One region of the Pararhizobium sp. PWRC1-1 genome, then DNA from elsewhere that is predicted to be linked to it. Evidence: riboswitches for the same ligand, from Rfam matches in the RefSeq annotation. Region 1 holds a riboswitch; each other region holds the start of a gene.

Region 1 (4,674 bases):
TGGAAACTGCGGTTGCATCCGCTTCCCCCACACCGGCGCGAATGGCAAGCTCCGCCGGGTCCGGCGCATTGGCTGGCTGAAAGCTCTCCTCGTGGTAGCGGTTCATGTCGAAGCCGACGCTTTCCAGCATGGACTTGACACCGCGCATGAACGGCTCGGGGCCGCAGCAGAAGACGGTGCGTTCGCGGAAGTCCGGTGCCAGCAGCGCCAGCTTCGATGTCTCGATGCGACCGCGCAGCCCGTGCCAGCTGTGGCGCGGCGCATGCGTCTCGACGATGAAGCCGAGATTGAGATTGGGCATGTTTCGGGAGATGTTCTCCAGCTCGTCACGGAACAAGAGATCATCCGGCTGGCGGGCGCAGGACAGGAAAGAGGCGTCCGTCTGCGGGGCGCAATCGGCCATCCAGCGGGTCATTGACATCATCGGCGTGATGCCGGAACCGGCGGAGATGAACAGGTATTTTTCACCCGGATGCCGCACGAAGGAGAAGTCGCCGAGCGGGCCGAATGCTTTCAGCTTCATGCCGGGCTTCAGGTTGTCGAACATCCAGCGCGTGCCGATGCTCGATGCCTGCGCCTTGACGGTGACGGCCACGGAAAACGGCCGCGACGGCGTCGAGGACAGCGTGTAGGTGCGCATCACCGGATCATCCGGCGCCACCGGCAGTTCTAGCGTGACGAACTGGCCGGGCAGATAGCGAAACCAGCTGTCCTTGTCGGCCTTGAAGCCGAATGTCATTACATCCGGCCCTTCGGCGGTGACGGAAATGCATTCCAGGAGCTGCTGGCGGTCATTGAACGGCTGCAGTTCGTCGAAGTGCCGGAAGGATGAAGCAATCGTCATGTCAGGCAACCCGAACCAGAGGGGTGGAGATGGAACTGCCCTGCAGGCGATCAGCCAGGAAGTTGGTGTACCATTCGACGAACTGCATGACCCCACCTTCGTGTTCCGGCGAATAGGGACCGGGCTGATAGGCGGGAGAGCGGATGCCGAAGGCGTTTTCCTCGACGATCTGGCGGTCCTGGTCGTTGGTTTCGGTCCAGACATGCGTCAGTTCTTCGAGATTGTAGTCCACACCCTCGACGGCATCCTTGTGCACCAGCCATTTGGTGGTCACCTGGGTGAGTTCGGGACCAAGCGGCAGGACGCGGAAGGTGATGGCGTGGTCGGCCAGCACATGGTTCCAGGTGCTCGGATAGTGGAACAAGAGCAGCGTGCCAATATGGGACTGACTGACATCGTCGGAAAGCTGGCGCTTGACGGCGCGTTTGCCGGACATGGTGTAGCTTTCAGCCCCCTCGATCAGCGGCATGCGGGCGACGCGGAACTGGCCTTTGTGATCCATCTTGAATTCGCTCGGCAGGCCGGACGATTCGCAATGTGCCCAATGAGCGGCGATAATCGGATCATCCTTGGCGCCCTGCACGCCGGTGGCCGTCGGGGCTTCCGGATAGGTGCGGCAAAGTTCGGGGTGGTTTGCCGCGCAGTGGTAGCACTCGCGGTTGTTTTCCCAGACGAGCTTCCAGTTGCCCTTCTCGATGATGGTGCTCTCGAAAGCGACCTTGGTGTCCTTGAGATTGTGCGGTGTGACATAGGACGAGACCATGTCGCGCATGGGCTTGAAATCCATGGCCTCTTCAGCAAGGCAGATGAAGATGTAGCCGCCGATGGTTTCGCAATGGATCGGTTTCAGACCATGCTGGTTCTTGTCGAAATCCTCGCCCATCTGGCGGGCAAAAAGCAGCTTGCCGTCCAGCTCGTAAGTCCACTGGTGATAGGGACAGACAAGCTTGGCCGACGAGCCCTTGGCACCGGCGCAGACGCGCGAGCCGCGATGGCGGCAGGAATTGTGCAGCGCCCGGACGGTGCCTGAGCGGTCGCGGACGATGACGACCGGATACTCGCCGACCTGCACGGTGAAATAATTGCCGGATTTCGGGATTTCGCAGTCATGGCCGATGAACAGCCAGTCCTTGTACCAGATCTCCTCCATATCGAGCCTGTAGAGATCGGGATCGGTGTAGAAGGCCTGTTCGAGACTGTGGGTGTCGCGCCGGTTCTTCAATGTGCGGAGGACTTCACTGCGGAGATCCATGGTCATTTCCTTGTGCTCGCCAACTTTTTTGAAAGTTGCAGCAGACAGGAAAGGAACCGCCGGCGCGCCGGGAGAGCGCGTGGTTACAGTGGTTCTCCTTCCGGCTGCCCGCCGCAACCCAGATATCAATTTCATCACAAGGCTGGTTTCCGGGCTCTGGAGCTGTCCTTGCGGACGATCCCGGCGCCTTCCCGGATTTCTCCAGTGGCCTTTTGCCGAGGTTTCACTCCACCACCGTTGCGGGGGCAGCGCCGGATTTCGACCGGCTTCCCAATTCTCCGCCCTTCCCTATAAAGGCGGCACCTTGAGTGTCTTCATCTAATCCTCACGCTCGAAAAAACAGCCGCCAATTAACGACATCCGATTCCAGAATGACGACACGGAACATATTGCTTGGAGCCATGGTCAATCTGGCTATTTTATAAGCATAAACAATATGATCTGCTGAATTTGAAGCAAAAGTCCGGTTTTCCGCACAACGCTTCGGCAATCGGCCAAGACGCAGCCTCTTTGCGACATCCCGCGAGACAGATACGGCCGCTGCCCTTGCCAAACGACCGAGGGAAAAGGTTGGCGCCTGGCAAGACTGCATTAACCATAACGCGATAGCTTCGTTTCACAAGCGATTACGCGCCGGTGTGCTTTACCCGCACTCCGCCACAGTCTGGTACAGGCCGATGTCAAACCTGAGATATTTCGATGCCGCCGCGATCAAGCAGCCAGTTCAATCACCGAAGGCTGCGATCTATACGGAATTCCTGCGCACGGGCCGGATCAACCGCCACCAGCAGGAATGGAGTCCGACCGAAAAGCGCTACCTGACGTACCAGGAAGTGGCCACCCGCACCGGCAGGAAACTCGAGGCCGCCGGCACGGTCACCCATGACCGGATCAACGGCTTCCATCGCTCGATCCGCTTCCCGAAGATGCTTTTTCACCGCACACTCGCGGGTAGCCCGCATCTCGGCTATTGTCATGTGACGGCCGCGCGGACGAAATTTGCCAAGTTCGAGGATGTCCGCTGGTCGTTCTACATTGCCAATTTCTTCTCCGATATCGGCGACGACCAGCATTTTTTTGAGAAGATCAAGCTCGGTTACGCACGGATGTATTTCGCTGTCGCAACCGAGATGGACGCCGAAGCAGGCAAGTTGACGGTCAACCGTGCGGTGCATGACAACGGGCTGTTGTTTCGCACCCGCGATCCGAAGGAAGCGCTGAAGAACGTGCTTCTGCTCGGCGCCCGCAACGAACAGCTCCGCAAGATCATCAGCAGCCTCTGATCACTGCTTGTAGATCAGCCAGTCGCGTCCGGGCGGTTGCTCGTTTTCGGCTCCATGAACGATCGTCTGGTCTCCGCCCTTGCCCTGCGCCCTGGCGAGCGCTTTTTCGGCCGTATTGACGAGATCGAAGGCGTTGCCGGCGTCGTCCGACATACAAATGCCCACCGACAGCGTCACACAGCCGAGGTCGCGTCCGGTCTTTGGATGTTTGAAATGCGTGCCGCGCAAGGCCGAGCGCAAAAGTGCCACAAGCCGCACCACTTCCCGCTCCCCGCCTGCGTTGACCAGAAAACCGAAGCGGGTGCCGTCAAAACGGGCGACCAGTTCGCTTGAGGGAAAAGCCTGCTGGATAATGCCGCCGATATGCCGGGCCAGCGGTTCAGCCAATGCGGCCGCCTGTTCTGCCGACAGGCGCCGGCTGGTATCCGGTTCGGCAATGGCGATGCCACAGGCAAGCGGCAGATCGGGATCGGCATAGACCTTGGCGAGCGCCTTGTTGAAGGCACGGCGATTGGCAAGCCCCGTCACCGTATCCGAAAACTTCCGTGCTTCGAAGTCGGCAAGATCTTTCTGGACACCGGCGATGACGGTGGACTGCGCGGTGACGCTCTGCTCCAGTTCGGCATTGTGCGACACCTGCCGTTCGGTGGCCCGCTTCAGCGCCTGGATGGAAGTGGCAAGCGCGGCCTGACTCGCGTCGTCGGAAACCACCAGCGCTTTTGTCGCCTCGCTGATCAGCCGCCCGTAATCATCGAGTTGGTCTTTTTCGCGCGACAAGAGGTTCATGAAATTGCTCATCTCGTCGCGCACGATCGTCGTCGATCGCGCCAGCACGCTTGCCTCATGGTGATGCGGCAGATATTTGCGGCCAAGTTCGTCGAGCGCCGATTGCGACTTGTATTTGCCAAGCGCGATGAACTCGCGAACCAAGTCCGGATTGGCGCCGCCATAGGCTTCGTAGACGAGTTCGTAATTCCTCGGAATGGCGTCGATGCCCATCTGGTGCATGGCGGTGGCGATGCGCAGGGCAAGGTCGTTCGGCATGGATTTCTTGTTGGCCATAAGGGCTCCGGCTATGTGCAGGATCGGACAGCTAGCATAGGCAACTTTCCCCGCCGCTAACTGGAACTGTCGCATTTTAAGAAACCTTAACGCCGGATGTAGCGAACAGGCACAATTGACGGCGGCCCTCGAATGCGCTTGGCAACGCCCGGCCTGGCCCTGTAAAGGAAACCCGGAGCGCCTGCCTGCCTTTTCAAGAGGGGCGCATTGACGTTTGGAAGCTTGATGGCGCT
Region 2 (4,674 bases), on a different contig from region 1:
CGGCTGCCTGCTTGGCGTTCATGTTCGGCTGCAGGAAATCGTTTGGGAGGCGGATGAAGCCGGAAAGGCCCTGCTTTTCCTCGCTGGCCTCGATGGGGCTGGCATAGACTTCGGGAACCTGAATGATGCCGGCATATTTTGCGCCGTCGACGACGACGACCCGTTGTGTCGATCCAAGCGGAAAGTCTCTCCGGAAATCCTCCAGCGTTGCCTGAATGTCGATCGTGCGGACATCGGTGCGCATCAGGCGGCCAACCGTCAGGTTCCTGATCCAGCCGACATCATGGGCGCTACGGATGCTTTCGCCGCGCAGGTGAAAACGCCATGTGGCGAATGAGTAGCCGAAGGTGGTCCGTACGACGAGTGATGAGGTGATCACGGCTGCCAGAACAAGGACGGTGATCGGAAAGTCGCCGGTGATTTCCAGTGCCAGGAATGTCATGGTCAGTGGCCCGCCGATAATGGCGACCGCCAGCGAACTCATGCCGACGACTGCGTAGATGACTGGCGTCAGCGTTGCGTGGGAAAATATGTAGGGCGCGGAAAAAGCAAACAGCTTGCCGAGCAGCGCGCCCATGAACAGCGAGGCAAAGAACAGGCCGCCGCGAAAGCCGGAGCCGATCGAGACGGCCGAGGCGAGTGATTTCATCAGGAACAGGCCGATCAGCATCGGGATCGCCGGCGAACTGGCGAGATTGAGATGCAGGGCGCCGTGACCGGCCGAAAGCACTTGCGGCGATACCAGTGCCAGAAGCCCGACGACGATGCCGCCGAGCGCCGGGCGCATGGGAGCAGGGATCGAGCTGCGGCGGGCAAGCCCCTCGATCAGCGAGACGCCCTTCATCAAAAGAATGCCCATGCCGGCGCAGAGGCAGCCGAGCAACAATGCCGGCAGATAGTCGGCCGGGACGACGGCGCCGAACTGACCGACATCGATGGTAAAATCGCCCGCATACAGCCATCTGGCCACGAGATTTGCGATCAGGGCGGAAACCACGACCGGTGTCAGCGACACGATCGTATAGGTGCCGATGATCAGCTCGAAGGCATAAAAGGCGCCCGTCAACGGTGCATTGAATGCGGCAGCGATGGCACCGGCGGCGCCGCAGCCGACCAGGGTGCGCAGGTCCGAGCGGCGAAGCTGCAGCGAGATGCCGAGTTTTGACGCAATGCCGGATGCGAGCTGCGTATAACCGGCCTCAAGCCCGACGGACGCACCAAAACCATTGGAGATCAGGTTCTGGATCGCAACGATAATGCTATCGGTCAGAGACAGGCGGCCACCATGCAGCGCGTTCGCCTCGATCGGGTCGACCATCGGCTTCTTGCGCCACGACGCCAGAACGACCATCACCAGGCCGAGAATGATCCCACCGGCCACCGGCGCGATCAATATGGAAATTTCGCCCTGCAGATTGCTGGAACTCAGCCTTTCGTCATCGGCAATGCCGAAGATCAGGCTGTGCAGGCGGCTCGATATGATGCTCATCGCGGTGACGGCAAGACCCGACGTAACACCGACGATCATGCCCGCGACGACCAGGCCGAGTTCGCTCCGCCGCGCAAAGGCCCGCATGCGCCCGAGATCGAAAAGCAGCGAGAGATAGCCGAGCCGCCGCAGGTTAAGTTTCGGAATCATCTTCAGCTTCATTGCCTGGCCATCCTGTCTCTGCGCCGTCGTGGGCATTTCCGCTTTTCTTCGAATTGCGAAAACGGCCTGTCTTTTTTTCTACGCAATTTCGGACGCAAAACCGCTGCGCACTTCCGCTGGAATTGCTCTAGAAGGCATGGTCTGGGAGATCAAGCTTAGTCTTGCCGAGGCCGGGCCAAACCATGGCGGCGAGTGAGTGCCGCAATTGACTTGATCCAGGCGAGCGCCTAATCATCGGTCATTGGATGGTTCCCGATATGCCGTTTGCATGTCGGGAGTAAATGGGAATGCGACGGGCCGGACCCAGACCGGGCGTCCTTATCGCAGCCGACCCCGCGACTGTAGAACGGTCAGGGTTCGCCATCCGGGAAAGCCGATGTTACCGGACTGTCCGTATTCGCGGCAGCGGCATGGATCGGCCCAACCGGAAAAGCCACTGGAGTGACGTCACGATCAGCCGGGGCCGGACGCCTCTATTATCTACGAATCGTCCACCTCTTCGTGATGCCCGTCGATTGCGGTAACGCAATCTGGCGCAAAACACTCCGGGAAGGCGAGGCGAACCCGTTCGTCCCATTTGGGGCGTGGCGCCGTGAGCCAGGAGACCTGCCATCCTCAAGGGCCCCGTTTTAGATTGGGGTTCGCCCAACCCAGGGAGAGATACTCCCGATGCCAGCACGGAGGTTGTCATGGCTTTATCATCCCGTCCCCGGAACGGCCTGTTTCGCGTTGCCGCGAATGCTGGTTTTCGTGAGCCAAGAATTCTTGTTCTTTCCGGCGCGCGCTGAGGCCGGGATCATTTCATGACATCGATACAGTCAGGCAGCGTGCTGGTTCTGGGCGGCGCCCGTTCCGGCAAATCCACCTTCGCCGAAAAACTCGTGACGGCGTCGGGTCTGCGCATGCATTACGTCGCGACCGGAAGGGCTTGGGACGACGAGATGCAGGCAAGGATTACCGAGCATCGCGATCGCCGCGGACCAGAGTGGCAGACCCATGAAGAGCCTCTCGATCTTGCCGGCTGCCTGAAGGCGATCGATGCGCCTGATCGCATCGTTCTGATCGATTGCCTGACGCTCTGGGTCACTAATCTGATGATGGAGCATCGGGATATTGCGGCGGAATTTAAACGGCTTGCGGCCTATGTGCCGCAGGCAAAAGCCCGGCTGGTCTTCGTTTCGAACGAGGTCGGCCTGGGCATCGTGCCGGAAAACCGGATGGCGCGTGACTTTCGCGACCATGCCGGCCGGCTGCACCAAATCGTTGCGGAGATATCCGCAGACGTCTATTTCATCGCGGCTGGATTGCCGCTGAAAATGAAGGGTTGATCCATGACTATTGAAAAGGCCGTCCACGGCAAGATCCCGGCGACCGTCATTACCGGCTTTCTCGGTGCCGGCAAGACGACGATGATCCGCAACATCCTGCAGAATGCTGGCGGCCGCCGCATCGCGCTGATCATCAACGAATTCGGCGATCTTGGCGTCGATGGCGACGTCCTGAAGGGCTGCGGCGCCGAAGCGTGCAGCGAGGACGATATCATCGAGCTGACCAATGGCTGCATCTGCTGCACCGTCGCCGATGATTTCATCCCGACCATGACCAAACTGCTGGAGCGCGAGAGCCGCCCGGACCATATCATCATCGAAACGTCCGGTCTGGCGCTGCCACAGCCGCTGATCGCAGCCTTCAACTGGCCGGATATCCGCACGCAGGTCACCGTCGATGGCGTCATCACCGTTGTCGATAGTGCAGCTGTTGCGGCCGGACGGTTTGCCGACGATCATGACAAGGTCGATGCGCTGCGCGTCAACGACGACAATCTCGATCACGAAAGCCCGATCGAGGAACTGTTCGAAGACCAGCTGACCGCGGCCGACCTGATCATCCTCAACAAGACCGACCTGCTCGATTCGACCGGCCTTGCCTTTGTCCGCAACGAGGTCTCTTCGCGCACCCACCGCAAGCCGACGATGATCGAGGCGAAGAACGGCGAGGTTTCCGCCGCCGTCCTGCTCGGCCTTGGTGTCGGCACCGAAAGCGACATCGCCAACCGTAAATCCCATCACGAGATGCAGCATGAGGCCGGCGAGGAGCATAGCCATGACGAATTCGACAGCTTCATCGTTGAACTGGGGTCCATTACCGATCCCGCCAGTTTCATCGAAAAGCTGAAGCGGATCATCGCAGAGCACGACGTGCTGCGCCTGAAGGGCTTTGCCGATATTCCCGGCAAGCCGATGCGCCTTTTGATCCAGGGCGTCGGCGCCCGCATTGACCAGTATTTCGACCGCCCCTGGGCTGCCGGCGAAGTGCGCCGCACGCGCCTGGTCGTCATCGGCCTGCACGACATGGATGAAGCGGCCGTGCGTGCTGCGATCGCTGCGGCGGTTTGACAATGGTGAGCGCGGCGTACCCCCCTCTGTCCTGGCGGACATCTCCCCCACAAGGGGGGAGATCAGCTGTGGCTGCCTCGCGCTCAAATTTCTTGGTGCAAGCGTCCCGGCACCGCGCGGCCCCGATCTTCCCCCTTGTGGGGGAGATGTCACGGAGTGACAGAGGGGGGTATCGCTGCCTTTGGGGAATACCATGCATCTCCTCCTAGCTCAGAAAGGCACGATTACCGACGGCGAGGAAGCGATCGATCTCGGTCAATCACCAGCCGATATCCTGTTCCTGTCGGCAGCGGATACCGAGCTTTCGTCGATTGCTGGCGCGCACCGCACGCGTGGAGGAAAGTCGAGCCTGCGGGTGGCAAGCCTTCTGACGCTCAAGCACCCGATGTCGGTCGATACCTATGTCGAGCGCACGGCGCGTCATGCCAAGCTGATCATCGTTCGCCCACTCGGCGGCGCCAGCTATTTTCAATATGTGCTGGAGGCGCTGCATGCAGCCGCCGTCACCCATAAATTCCAGATTGCCGTGCTGCCGGGCTGCGACAAGCCCGATCCCGGGTTGGAGCCGTTCTCGACCGTCTCTGCGGAAGACCGCAACCGCATGTGGGCCTATTTCACCGAAGGCGG
Region 3 (4,674 bases), on a different contig from region 1:
CATTTGCTCTCCGCATTCATACACAGGAGCAAATGATGATCAGAATTTTCAACCGCAACACCGGCAAGCAAAATCCAGGTGATCTCGATGCCATGTTCCAGCTGCGCAAACGCGTCTTTCACGATTTGCTGAAATGGGACGTATCGGTTCGCGGCAATTGGGAAATCGACGACTACGACGACGCCAACCCGCTCTACGTCCTGTCCTATTCGGACGAGACCGGCCATTTGCGCGGCTCGCTGCGCCTCCTGCCGACGCTCGGGCCGAACATGCTGGATGATACATTTCCGATCCTGCTCGGTGATAATCCGCAGGTGCGCAGCGCCTCCGTCTGGGAGTCCAGCCGGTTCTGCATCGATCCGACCATCTCGCAGGATCGCGGCTCGAACCAGGTGACGATCGCAGCGGCAGAGTTGATGTGCGGCGTCGGCGAACTGGGGTTGTCCTCCGGACTCAGCCATATCGTCACTGTCACCGATGTCTTCCTCGAGCGGATGTTCCGGCGGATGGGATGCCCCGGCGAACGGATAGGCGAGCCGCAGCGGATCGGCTCTGTCTATGCCGTCGCCGTTGCCTGGGAAGTCACGACTGACCTTTTGGACAGGATGAAGACCGTCGCCGAAATCGGCGGATCCGTGCTGGAGCGGCCGATGTCGCTTGAAATGGCCAGGGCCGCTTGAAATGGTCTCTCTGGCACAAGAGCCGACGATTGTGGCTCTTCCGCCGCGCCCGGTTCATTTCGTACCGGCATCGTTAACGCTGGTGAGCGGACTGCGTTGCAGCCCCCTCGAATGGCGGTATGATAGGCAAAAGTCAGAGTGTGCGGGATGTTCCCGTGCACCCGGCAGAACGCCGGCATGCTCAGGCGAGAGAAATACGTGGTTTTCCGTTCGGTATCCTTCGCAGCGCGTATTGCGCCGCTCCTTCTGGTCATGGCAGCCACCGCCAATGCCTCGACGGTGTGCGAACGCCTGAATGCCGACCTTGCCAGCCTGCCGAAGATCGTCGCCTCCAACGCCAATCTGCGTGATTATACCGGAGCAATCTCACGCCAGAACCTTGATTTGCGCCAGGCCCGCAGCGATCTCCGGCGGATGGGATGCAGTTCCGGAAGCATGATCGTTGTCGGGGGCCCAAACGAGGATGCCTGCCAGAGCTTGGCTGAAGAAATCTCGCAAATGGAAATGGACCTCGAAACGCTCAAAGCCCGCAGGCAAAATCTCCTGGAGGGCGGCGCCAGCGAGATGACCCGGCGGCGCATCCATGCAGCGCTCGCTGTCAATCGCTGTGACGAGGAACAGGACGAAGTCTTGAGGGCTGCGGTCGAGGAACCCGAAACCCATCGCAATATCCTTGAGGACCTGCCGCCGGTCAGCGAAGACTACCGGGACCAGCAGGGGGCTGATGTCACCGATTTCAGGATGCAGCCCGATAGTTTTGGGCCGCATGACAATTTCGGGCCGTATGACGGATTTGGGCCGGGCGCGGACTATCCCGGCAGCCTGCGGACACTTTGCGTGCGCACCTGTGACGGGGCGTTCTTCCCGATCTCGTCGAATTCATCGCCCGCCGATTTCGCGCGCGATGCCGAAACCTGCCAGCGGCGTTGCCCCGGAACGGAAACAACGCTCTACTATCATGCGCTGACGACGGAAGAGACGGATCAGATGGTCTCCGCCGCGACCGGCGAGCCCTATGCCGAACTGCCGACAGCTTTCGCTTACAAGACCCGCGATCTCAGCCAACCCGGCCAATGCGGCTGCCGTCCGGTGGGACAAACCGCCATCCAGCAGAGTACACCCGGCAACGGCAAGGGCGTCGTCGATCTTCGCGCTAAAAAGGCGGATGGCACGCAGGCAAAGAGCACCGTCGCCGACCGGCCCTACAATCCGCAGGATAACAAGGTTCGCGTCGTCGGTCCAAGCTTCCTGCCCTCGCAGGAAACCTCGATCGACCTCAGGCATCCCGCTGGCCCAGGCTACCAGCAGCAGCAGACCAACTGATCATTCGCTTTGTCTGACGCCCCAGGCGTCCTCGAATACCAGATCGTCAAGGGACAACCGCTGTCGCCAGCCTTTGACGGCCAGTTCCGGCTCTGAATACAGCCTATCGACGTAACCGAGGCACAGCCAGGCGATGATCTCGATATGATCGGGAATGCCGAGAACGTCCTTGATATCGTGCTCGTGGAAAATGCTGACCCAGCCGACGCCGACACCTTCGGCGCGCGCGGCAAGCCACAGGTTCTGCACGGCGCAGACGGTGGAAAACGCATCCATGCGCGGATTGTGCGTCCGGCCAAGAACGACCTTTCCTGCACGGGTCGGATCACAGGTCACACAGATGCTGACAGGCGCCTTGCGGATACCTTCGAGCTTCAGCGACCGGTATTTGTCCTGCGCCTCGCCCTCAAACATCAGCGCGGCTTCCTCGTTGGCCCGCTGAAAGGCCTTGAAGACACGGGCGCGGCGGTCCTCGTCACGGACGACAATGAAGTTCCATGGCTGCATGAAACCGACAGAAGGCGCGCTGTGGGCGGCGGCAAGCAGCCGCGCGATCACGTCGCCCGGCAAAGGCTGCGGCAGGAACTGGTCGCGCACGTCGCGGCGGGTTTCGATGGCGCGGTAGACGGCGGCGCGCTCGTCCGATGAAAATGCGTCCGCCCTCACAAGGCGGTCTTGCGGTTCAATCTGCATCGTTTGATCCCCAACAATGCGAAACCTCCCGCCGTCCGCGCAGGTTTGGTCTATCTCGTCAGGCCGGTCTTCTGACTGCGGATCAACCGGCTTTGCAACCTTCCCGGATCAGATGAAGATCCAGTGGCATAATCCTGAAAAATCTCAAGATTCATCTATGCAAAGCCGTCCCCGTTACAGCGCTGGGCACGTCCCGGATTTTCACCGGATTCCCGATTCTCCCGCTAACGCAGGCACCTGAACGAGACGATATGGACATGGTGGGCCGCCAAATGCAAGGCGGCCCACCATGATCTCATCACATGGCCGCGACCGGATGCGGCGAACCGTCATAGGCGCCCCAGATCGACTGATCGAAGCAGATCACCGAGCCGGTCATCAGACCGGATTCACCGGAAGCCAGATAGGCGCAGGCACGCGCCACCTCGGCCGGATCGACCAGACGGCCGAAGGGCTGGCTTGCCGCTGCCTTCTCCAGCCAGTCGCTGGCCGCACCATGATATTCGCGCTGGATACGATCCTCGCCTTCCGACGCCATCCAGCCGATGTTGAGGCCATTGACGCGGATCCGGTTACGCAGCACAGCGTAGGCGGTGTTCTTGGTCAGCGTTTCCAAAGCCCCCTTGGAGGCGCAATAGGCTGCAATGAACGGCTGGCCGGCCTTGGCCGACATCGAGCCGATATTGACGATGGTTCCCTCGATCTTCTCCCGGCGCATGACGTTGATCGCCTCCTGCATCAGGAAAAATGGTGCGCGCACATTGACGGCGAACATCCGGTCGAACAGTTCCGGGCTGGTATCGAGGATCGTGCCGCGGTCGGTGATCGCCGCGGCATTCACCAGCGCATCGACCCGGCCGAATTCCGTGTCGCAGGCGGCCACCACCTTGCGCGCATCCTCCACCCGTTCGAGATCGGCCTGCACATAGACGACCTTGGTGCCGGTGGCCTTGCCGATTTCGGCGGCCTTGGCCTCGCCCTTGGCGGCATTGCGGCCACAAATCACGATGCCTGCCGCGCCGCGCTCGGCAAACAGCGTCGCGATCGCCGCCCCCAGCCCTTGCGTACCACCGGTCACGATCGCGATCTTGCCGTCCAGGCGGCCATAGTCATTGCTCATTGTTTTTCCTCCGTTTTTGATGTCGCCGATGCCAAAAAACTCCCGCCCGGCATTCGGGCAGGAGTTCAAATTGTAGGATATGGTTCCGTTAGCTGAGCTTCTTCTCCGACTGAGCTGCAAGCGCCGCGCTAAAGGCGGCCTCCTCCCAGCCACCCGACAGCGCTTCATGCATCAGCTGCGCCTGCGTCTTCGGGGCAAGCCCGCCAACGGGCGGGTCCCGGTCGAGATTGGTCGGGAAGGAATAGCCCTCGGCACAGGATGCGATGGCGCAAGCGGCTTCACCGCCAGACAGCCGGCCGTCCGCAAGCATTGCCTTCAAGGCCGGATAGAGCACGGCGCTCATGCGCTCCCGATTGACGGTTTCCATGGCCCGGCCGAACGCGGAGGAAACCTGCAAAAGGTTTGCAACACGCTTGATACCCTCGGAACGGTTGGTTCCGGCCGCATGGAAGAGTGCCGGATTGAAGAAGACCAGATCCCCCTTCGACAGGGGCAGCTGCACATGGTTGCGATTGAAATAGTCGCGAAACTCCTGGCGCTTCAGCGCCAGATAGCCCGGAACATAGGTCTGGCTGTAGGGCAGGAACAAAGTCGGCCCGCTTTCGAGCGGCATGTCGCAATGAGCAACCGCACCCTGCAGCGTCAGGACCGGCGACAGGCGATGGACATGCGCCGGAAACTGCTCGATCACCGATGATGTCTGAAAGCCGAGATGGTAATCCCGATGCGCCGATTGTGCCGCTCCGCCCGGATTGACCCTGTTGACCTGCGCGGTCATCTGGTAGTTTGGCCCGAGCCAGGCTTCGCTGACCAAGGCGATCAGCGCATTGCCATAGTAGGCGGCAAAATTCTGCGGGT
Region 4 (4,674 bases), on a different contig from region 1:
ATACCCTGTCCGGCAACAGCGGCATCAATCGCCAGGGAGGCATAAGAAAACTTCACCGACTTCAGGGTGTTTACGTCCGTGGGGACGCCGGCGTGCTCCAGAAATACCGGCCACATGCCATGTGCGTCATGCAAAAGGACATGCTGCGGTAAATCCTGAACTGTCCCGAGTGGTTTTCCTGCTGCTTTGAGGGACGGACTGCATACCGCAAAAAGTTTTACTGGAAACAGCAGGTCACCCTGCAAACCCGCTCCAAAGGGCGGTTTCGTTTGGCGAACGGCGATATCAACACCATCACTTTGAAAGTTTGCCAGATTGTTTGTTGCCAGCACCTGAACTTCAATGTCAGGGTTGGCCTCGGAGAAGCGGCCAAGACGTGGAATGAGCCATTTCGTTGCGAAAGAATGTGTCACACTGATTGTGATGACTGTGTTCTGGGGTTTCAATTCTTGCGTCGCATCGGCAATCATCGATAGTGCACGTTGAACTGGCTTGAGGTAGCGCTGTCCGGCCTCGGTCAAAGCGAGTGTCCGGGGAAGCCGGTCGAACAGCTTAACGCCGAGCGAATCCTCAAGCGCCCGCACCTGCTGGGCGACGGCACCTTGAGTGACGCAAAGCTCTTCTGAAGCGACCCGAAAATTCAAATGCCGCGCAGCGCTCTCAAACATCCGAAGCGCATTGAGAGGTGGGTAACGGTAAGGTCCGCGTGCGCCAAGCATTCAATAGTTTTCCTACAGGCAGGACTATATCTTTCTGCTTAGTCTTCTGCTTCCTCCTGTGTCAACTTACCGGAATCGGCATAGCGCTTTTGAAGGGACATCAAATGGCAAATGAAAAGATCGCGGTCATCACGGCGGGCGGTAGCGGCATGGGGGCTGAAGCCGCCCGTAAGCTCGCTACGGACGGTTACAAAGTGGCAATTCTGTCGTCGTCCGGTAAAGGCGAAAAACTCGCAGCCGAACTGGGAGGCGTCGGCATAACCGGATCCAATCAATCTAATGAAGATTTGAAGAGACTGGTTGATTTGGCCATCTCCAACTGGGGCCGTATTGATGTGCTCGTCAACAGCGCGGGCCACGGTCGCCGCGCACCGATCCTCGATATATCCGATGACGATTGGCACAAGGGCTTGGACACCTACCTGCTCAACGTTGTCCGCGCGGTTCGGCTCGTCACACCGGTCATGCAGAAACAGCAATCCGGCTCCATCATCAACATCTCGACCGCATGGGCGTTCGAGCCATCCGAAATGTTCCCCACATCGGCCGTATTCCGGGCCGGTCTTGCCGCCTACACGAAGATTTTCGCGGACACCTACGCCAAGGACAATATCAGGATCAACAACGTCCTTCCGGGATGGATCGACAGCCTGCCCGCGACGGACGCGCGACGGAATAATGTGCCGATGCAGCGATACGGCAAGAGCGAGGAAATTGCGGCAACGATCGCATTCCTGGCCTCGGATGGGGCAGGGTATATCACCGGGCAGAATATTCGTGTCGACGGTGGCCTCACACGGTCCGTCTAAATCAACCCCATCGACACGAATGGATTTCGGCAAGTCATTCGACAATTCACGAAAATGGCTGTTCTCAACGCTGAGAACAGCCATTTTCACTGATACCGGCCGCAAAAGGCAGAAGGCACCGGAAAGCGTGCGGGCATTGGCAACAGCTGTCTCAGCTCTCCGCGACGCAAAGAAGTATCTTCCCGATCGCGGATCTCTCCTGCAGCAGACGATGAGCCGACGCGCCTTCTGACAGAGGAAAGACCGCAGCGATTTCGACCGAGAGTTTGCCAGAGCCGATCAGGGAAAAGAGCTTTGAAGATCGCTCTATCCTGTCCTCCCGGGTCCTGAGTACGTCCACCAATCGCCGCCGACTATCGGCTTGGATTGGAACCCCAATTGCACGCCTTGATTGCGGACGCTCACCAACAGTCCTGAGAAATGTCCTGGCCGCCAACAAACGAATTCTTGACGGCGAGATCATGCGTCCTCTAAGTGATCGGGACGGTTTCCGGAGGGATGACTCCCGACGGGATTAATAGGGAACACGGTGCGGATGACCTATATGGGGCCAAAACCGTGGCTGCCCCCGCAACTGTAAGCGGATTGCCGATATATCCTTGTGACCTCCTTCGGGATGGTCATGCCACTGTACCGAGGTGCGGGAAGGCAGATATTCGGTGCACATTCGCGAGCCAGGAGACCTGCCGTCAAAACAGTGTCCACCATCCCGGACGGGGTTGTCCGGAGAGGAGCATGAGATGACGATTTTCGACGTTTCCATTGGCGTAGCGCCTTCAATTTCCCTCCCCCGCGTAGCACACCGGCATTGTTAGTTCTCTGCGGCGCATGAGCCGTGACCGCATGTGTCTTGCATGTTTTGCCGTTTGCTCTGCCGCATGCCGGCTACCTTTTCACCTATCGCTGGTCAGGCCCGGACGGGCACTTGCCAGACTCTTAATACGAGGATCTTCATGAATCGCTACGTTTCGCGCGCTGTCTTGTTTTCTATGGCGGCGCTTTCGGCAGCCGCCCTTGCCCCGCAATCCAATGCCGCATCGACCACCTATCCGCTGACGATTACCAATTGCGGCCAACCGGTCACCTTTGAAAAGGCGCCAGGAAAGACGGTTTCCATCGGTCAGGGCATGACCGAAATCCTCTATTCGCTCGGGCTTGCCGACAAAATCGTCGGAACGGCCGTCTGGGTTGGGCCGGTATTGCCGGCCTATGCGGCGGTCAACAAATCGATCAAGCGCTTGGCCGACAATGATCCAAGCTTCGAATCCGTCGCCGGCCAGGAGCCGGATCTGGTCGCAGCCGAGTTCGAATGGCATGTCGGCACGCAAGGATCTGTCGGCAAGCGCGAGCAGTTTGCAGAGCTGGGTATCAAGACCTATGTTTCTCCCGCCGATTGCGTGGCCAAGGTCAACACCGATGGCGGCGACGGCGTGCGCAAGGAACTCTTCACGATGGGCCTGATCTATCATGAAATCAGTGAGTTAGCGCAGATCTTTGATATTCAGGATCGCGGCGATGCATTGATCGCCACCTTGAAAAAGCGCGAGGCTGATGCGGTTGCATCGCTTGGCGGATCGAGCAAAGACCTGCCGATCGCGTTCTGGTTCTCCAGCAAGGAAGTGCAAGGCGATGCCTTTATCGCCGGCAAGAACAGCGCGCCGGCCTATATCCTGAAGACGCTTGGCGCAAAGAATGTCGTCACCACCGAAGAGGAGTGGCCGCTGGTGGGCTGGGAAACGATCGCCCAGGCCAATCCTGCGGTGATCGTCATTGCGACGATGGATCGCCGCCGGTATTCGGCTGACGATCCGAAGGTCAAGATCGACTTCCTCGAAAAGGATCCGGTTACCAGCCAGCTTGACGCCGTCAAGAACAAGCATTTCGTCGAGATGGACGCGCAGTCGATGAACCCGACCATTCGAACGATCGACGGTCTTGAAATTCTTGCTGCCGGCATCAAGTCGTTCGGTCTGGCGAAATGAGCCAAGGTCTGATGACCCGGCAGGGATGGGGAGCGCTTGCCGCGCTCTGCATTCTTTCCATCCTTGTGTTGGGTTTTGCCGTCAGCCTTGCGGTGTCAATCGGTGAAATCTCCATTCCGATCGGTACGACTGTCAAAGCAGTCGGCAACCGCCTGTTCGGAACCGGGTTCGAGCTGAGCCGCATTCATGAGGGCATCATCTGGGACTACCGTCTGAGCCGGGCGCTGGTTGCGGCGAGTTCGGGCGTTGCGCTAGCGCTTTCTGGCGCGATCCTGCAGGCCCTGCTGCGCAATCCGCTGGCGGAGCCATACGTTCTGGGGGTTTCCGCCGGTGCATCGACAGGCGCCGTTGCGGTGATGATCCTCGGTCTTGGTTATGGTGTTTTAACATTGTCTGCCGGGGCGTTTATCGGTGCGGTGATTGCTTTTCTATTCGTGTCTCTGCTCGCCACCGGGGCAGGGGGAGGGGCTGACCGGATCATTCTTGCCGGGGTGGCGGGGTCACAGCTGTTCAACGCACTGACCTCCTATATCGTCACCACGTCAGCCAATGCCGAACAGGCGCGCGGCGTGATGTTCTGGCTGCTTGGCAGTCTTTCCGGTGTGCGCTGGCCCGATGTCTACCTGGCAGGACCGGTGGCGATCATGGGCTTTGTGCTGTGCATGTTCTATGCGCGCGCGCTCGACGCGTTTACGTTCGGCACCGATGCTGCCGCAGCACTCGGCATTCCTGTTGCCCGGGTCCGCATTGTCCTTCTGGGTGTCACGGCACTTTTGACTGCAACCATGGTCAGCATTGTCGGCTCGATCGGCTTTGTCGGCCTCGTCATCCCCCACGCAGCGCGCTTCCTGGTCGGACCGGGTCATATTCGCCTTCTGCCCGCAACAGCAATGATCGGCGCCATCTTCATGGTCGTGGCGGATATCGTTTCGCGGATCATCATCCCGCAGCAAATCTTGCCCATCGGGGTCGTGACTGCCCTGTTCGGCGCCCCCGCATTTGCCTTGATCCTTTGCAAGGCGAGGAGACCCGTATGAGCATTTCGGTCCAAGATGTGCACTGGGCGACGGCCGGCGTCCTTGTCGTCGACGGCATCAGTCTGGACGTCTCTCCGGGTCGCACACTCGGTCTTCTCGGCCCGAACGGGTCTGGGAAATCCAGCCT

Evidence for each region. A riboswitch is a leader RNA that binds a small molecule or an ion and turns the genes downstream of it on or off. The one in region 1 is predicted to bind cobalamin.
Region 2: linked by a shared signal. The riboswitch ahead of cobU (bifunctional adenosylcobinamide kinase/adenosylcobinamide-phosphate guanylyltransferase) and the one ahead of ACP7E0_RS11940 (aromatic ring-hydroxylating oxygenase subunit alpha) in region 1 are both predicted to bind cobalamin.
Region 3: linked by a shared signal. The riboswitch ahead of bluB (5,6-dimethylbenzimidazole synthase) and the one ahead of ACP7E0_RS11940 (aromatic ring-hydroxylating oxygenase subunit alpha) in region 1 are both predicted to bind cobalamin.
Region 4: linked by a shared signal. The riboswitch ahead of ACP7E0_RS30325 (ABC transporter substrate-binding protein) and the one ahead of ACP7E0_RS11940 (aromatic ring-hydroxylating oxygenase subunit alpha) in region 1 are both predicted to bind cobalamin.

Annotation. Positions count from the first base shown of each region.
Region 1 covers NZ_JAFCXE010000006.1:118,846-123,519, forward strand. Annotated here, with positions in the region: gene ACP7E0_RS11935 (2Fe-2S iron-sulfur cluster-binding protein) at 1-844, opposite strand, end outside; gene ACP7E0_RS11940 (aromatic ring-hydroxylating oxygenase subunit alpha) at 846-2,096, opposite strand; cobalamin riboswitch at 2,220-2,418, opposite strand; gene ACP7E0_RS11945 (DUF6656 family protein) at 2,774-3,379, shown strand; gene ACP7E0_RS11950 (diguanylate cyclase domain-containing protein) at 3,380-4,441, opposite strand; gene ACP7E0_RS11955 (L-threonylcarbamoyladenylate synthase) at 4,667-4,674, shown strand, end outside.
Region 2 covers NZ_JAFCXE010000026.1:44,227-48,900, forward strand. Annotated here, with positions in the region: gene ACP7E0_RS29095 (chloride channel protein) at 1-1,639, opposite strand, end outside; cobalamin riboswitch at 1,881-2,279, shown strand; gene cobU (bifunctional adenosylcobinamide kinase/adenosylcobinamide-phosphate guanylyltransferase) at 2,455-2,979, shown strand; gene cobW (cobalamin biosynthesis protein CobW) at 2,983-4,047, shown strand; gene cobN (cobaltochelatase subunit CobN) at 4,241-4,674, shown strand, end outside.
Region 3 covers NZ_JAFCXE010000007.1:172,543-177,216, forward strand. Annotated here, with positions in the region: gene ACP7E0_RS13530 (acyl-homoserine-lactone synthase) at 36-680, shown strand; gene ACP7E0_RS13535 (DUF2865 domain-containing protein) at 858-2,003, shown strand; gene bluB (5,6-dimethylbenzimidazole synthase) at 2,004-2,696, opposite strand; cobalamin riboswitch at 2,741-2,951, opposite strand; gene ACP7E0_RS13545 (SDR family oxidoreductase) at 2,995-3,816, opposite strand; gene ACP7E0_RS13550 (phytanoyl-CoA dioxygenase family protein) at 3,905-4,674, opposite strand, start outside.
Region 4 covers NZ_JAFCXE010000029.1:15,203-19,876, reverse strand. Annotated here, with positions in the region: gene gcvA (transcriptional regulator GcvA) at 1-719, opposite strand, end outside; gene ACP7E0_RS30335 (SDR family oxidoreductase) at 824-1,528, shown strand; gene ACP7E0_RS30330 (zinc-binding dehydrogenase) at 1,680-1,991, opposite strand; cobalamin riboswitch at 1,996-2,233, shown strand; gene ACP7E0_RS30325 (ABC transporter substrate-binding protein) at 2,518-3,510, shown strand; gene ACP7E0_RS30320 (FecCD family ABC transporter permease) at 3,507-4,547, shown strand; gene ACP7E0_RS30315 (ABC transporter ATP-binding protein) at 4,544-4,674, shown strand, end outside.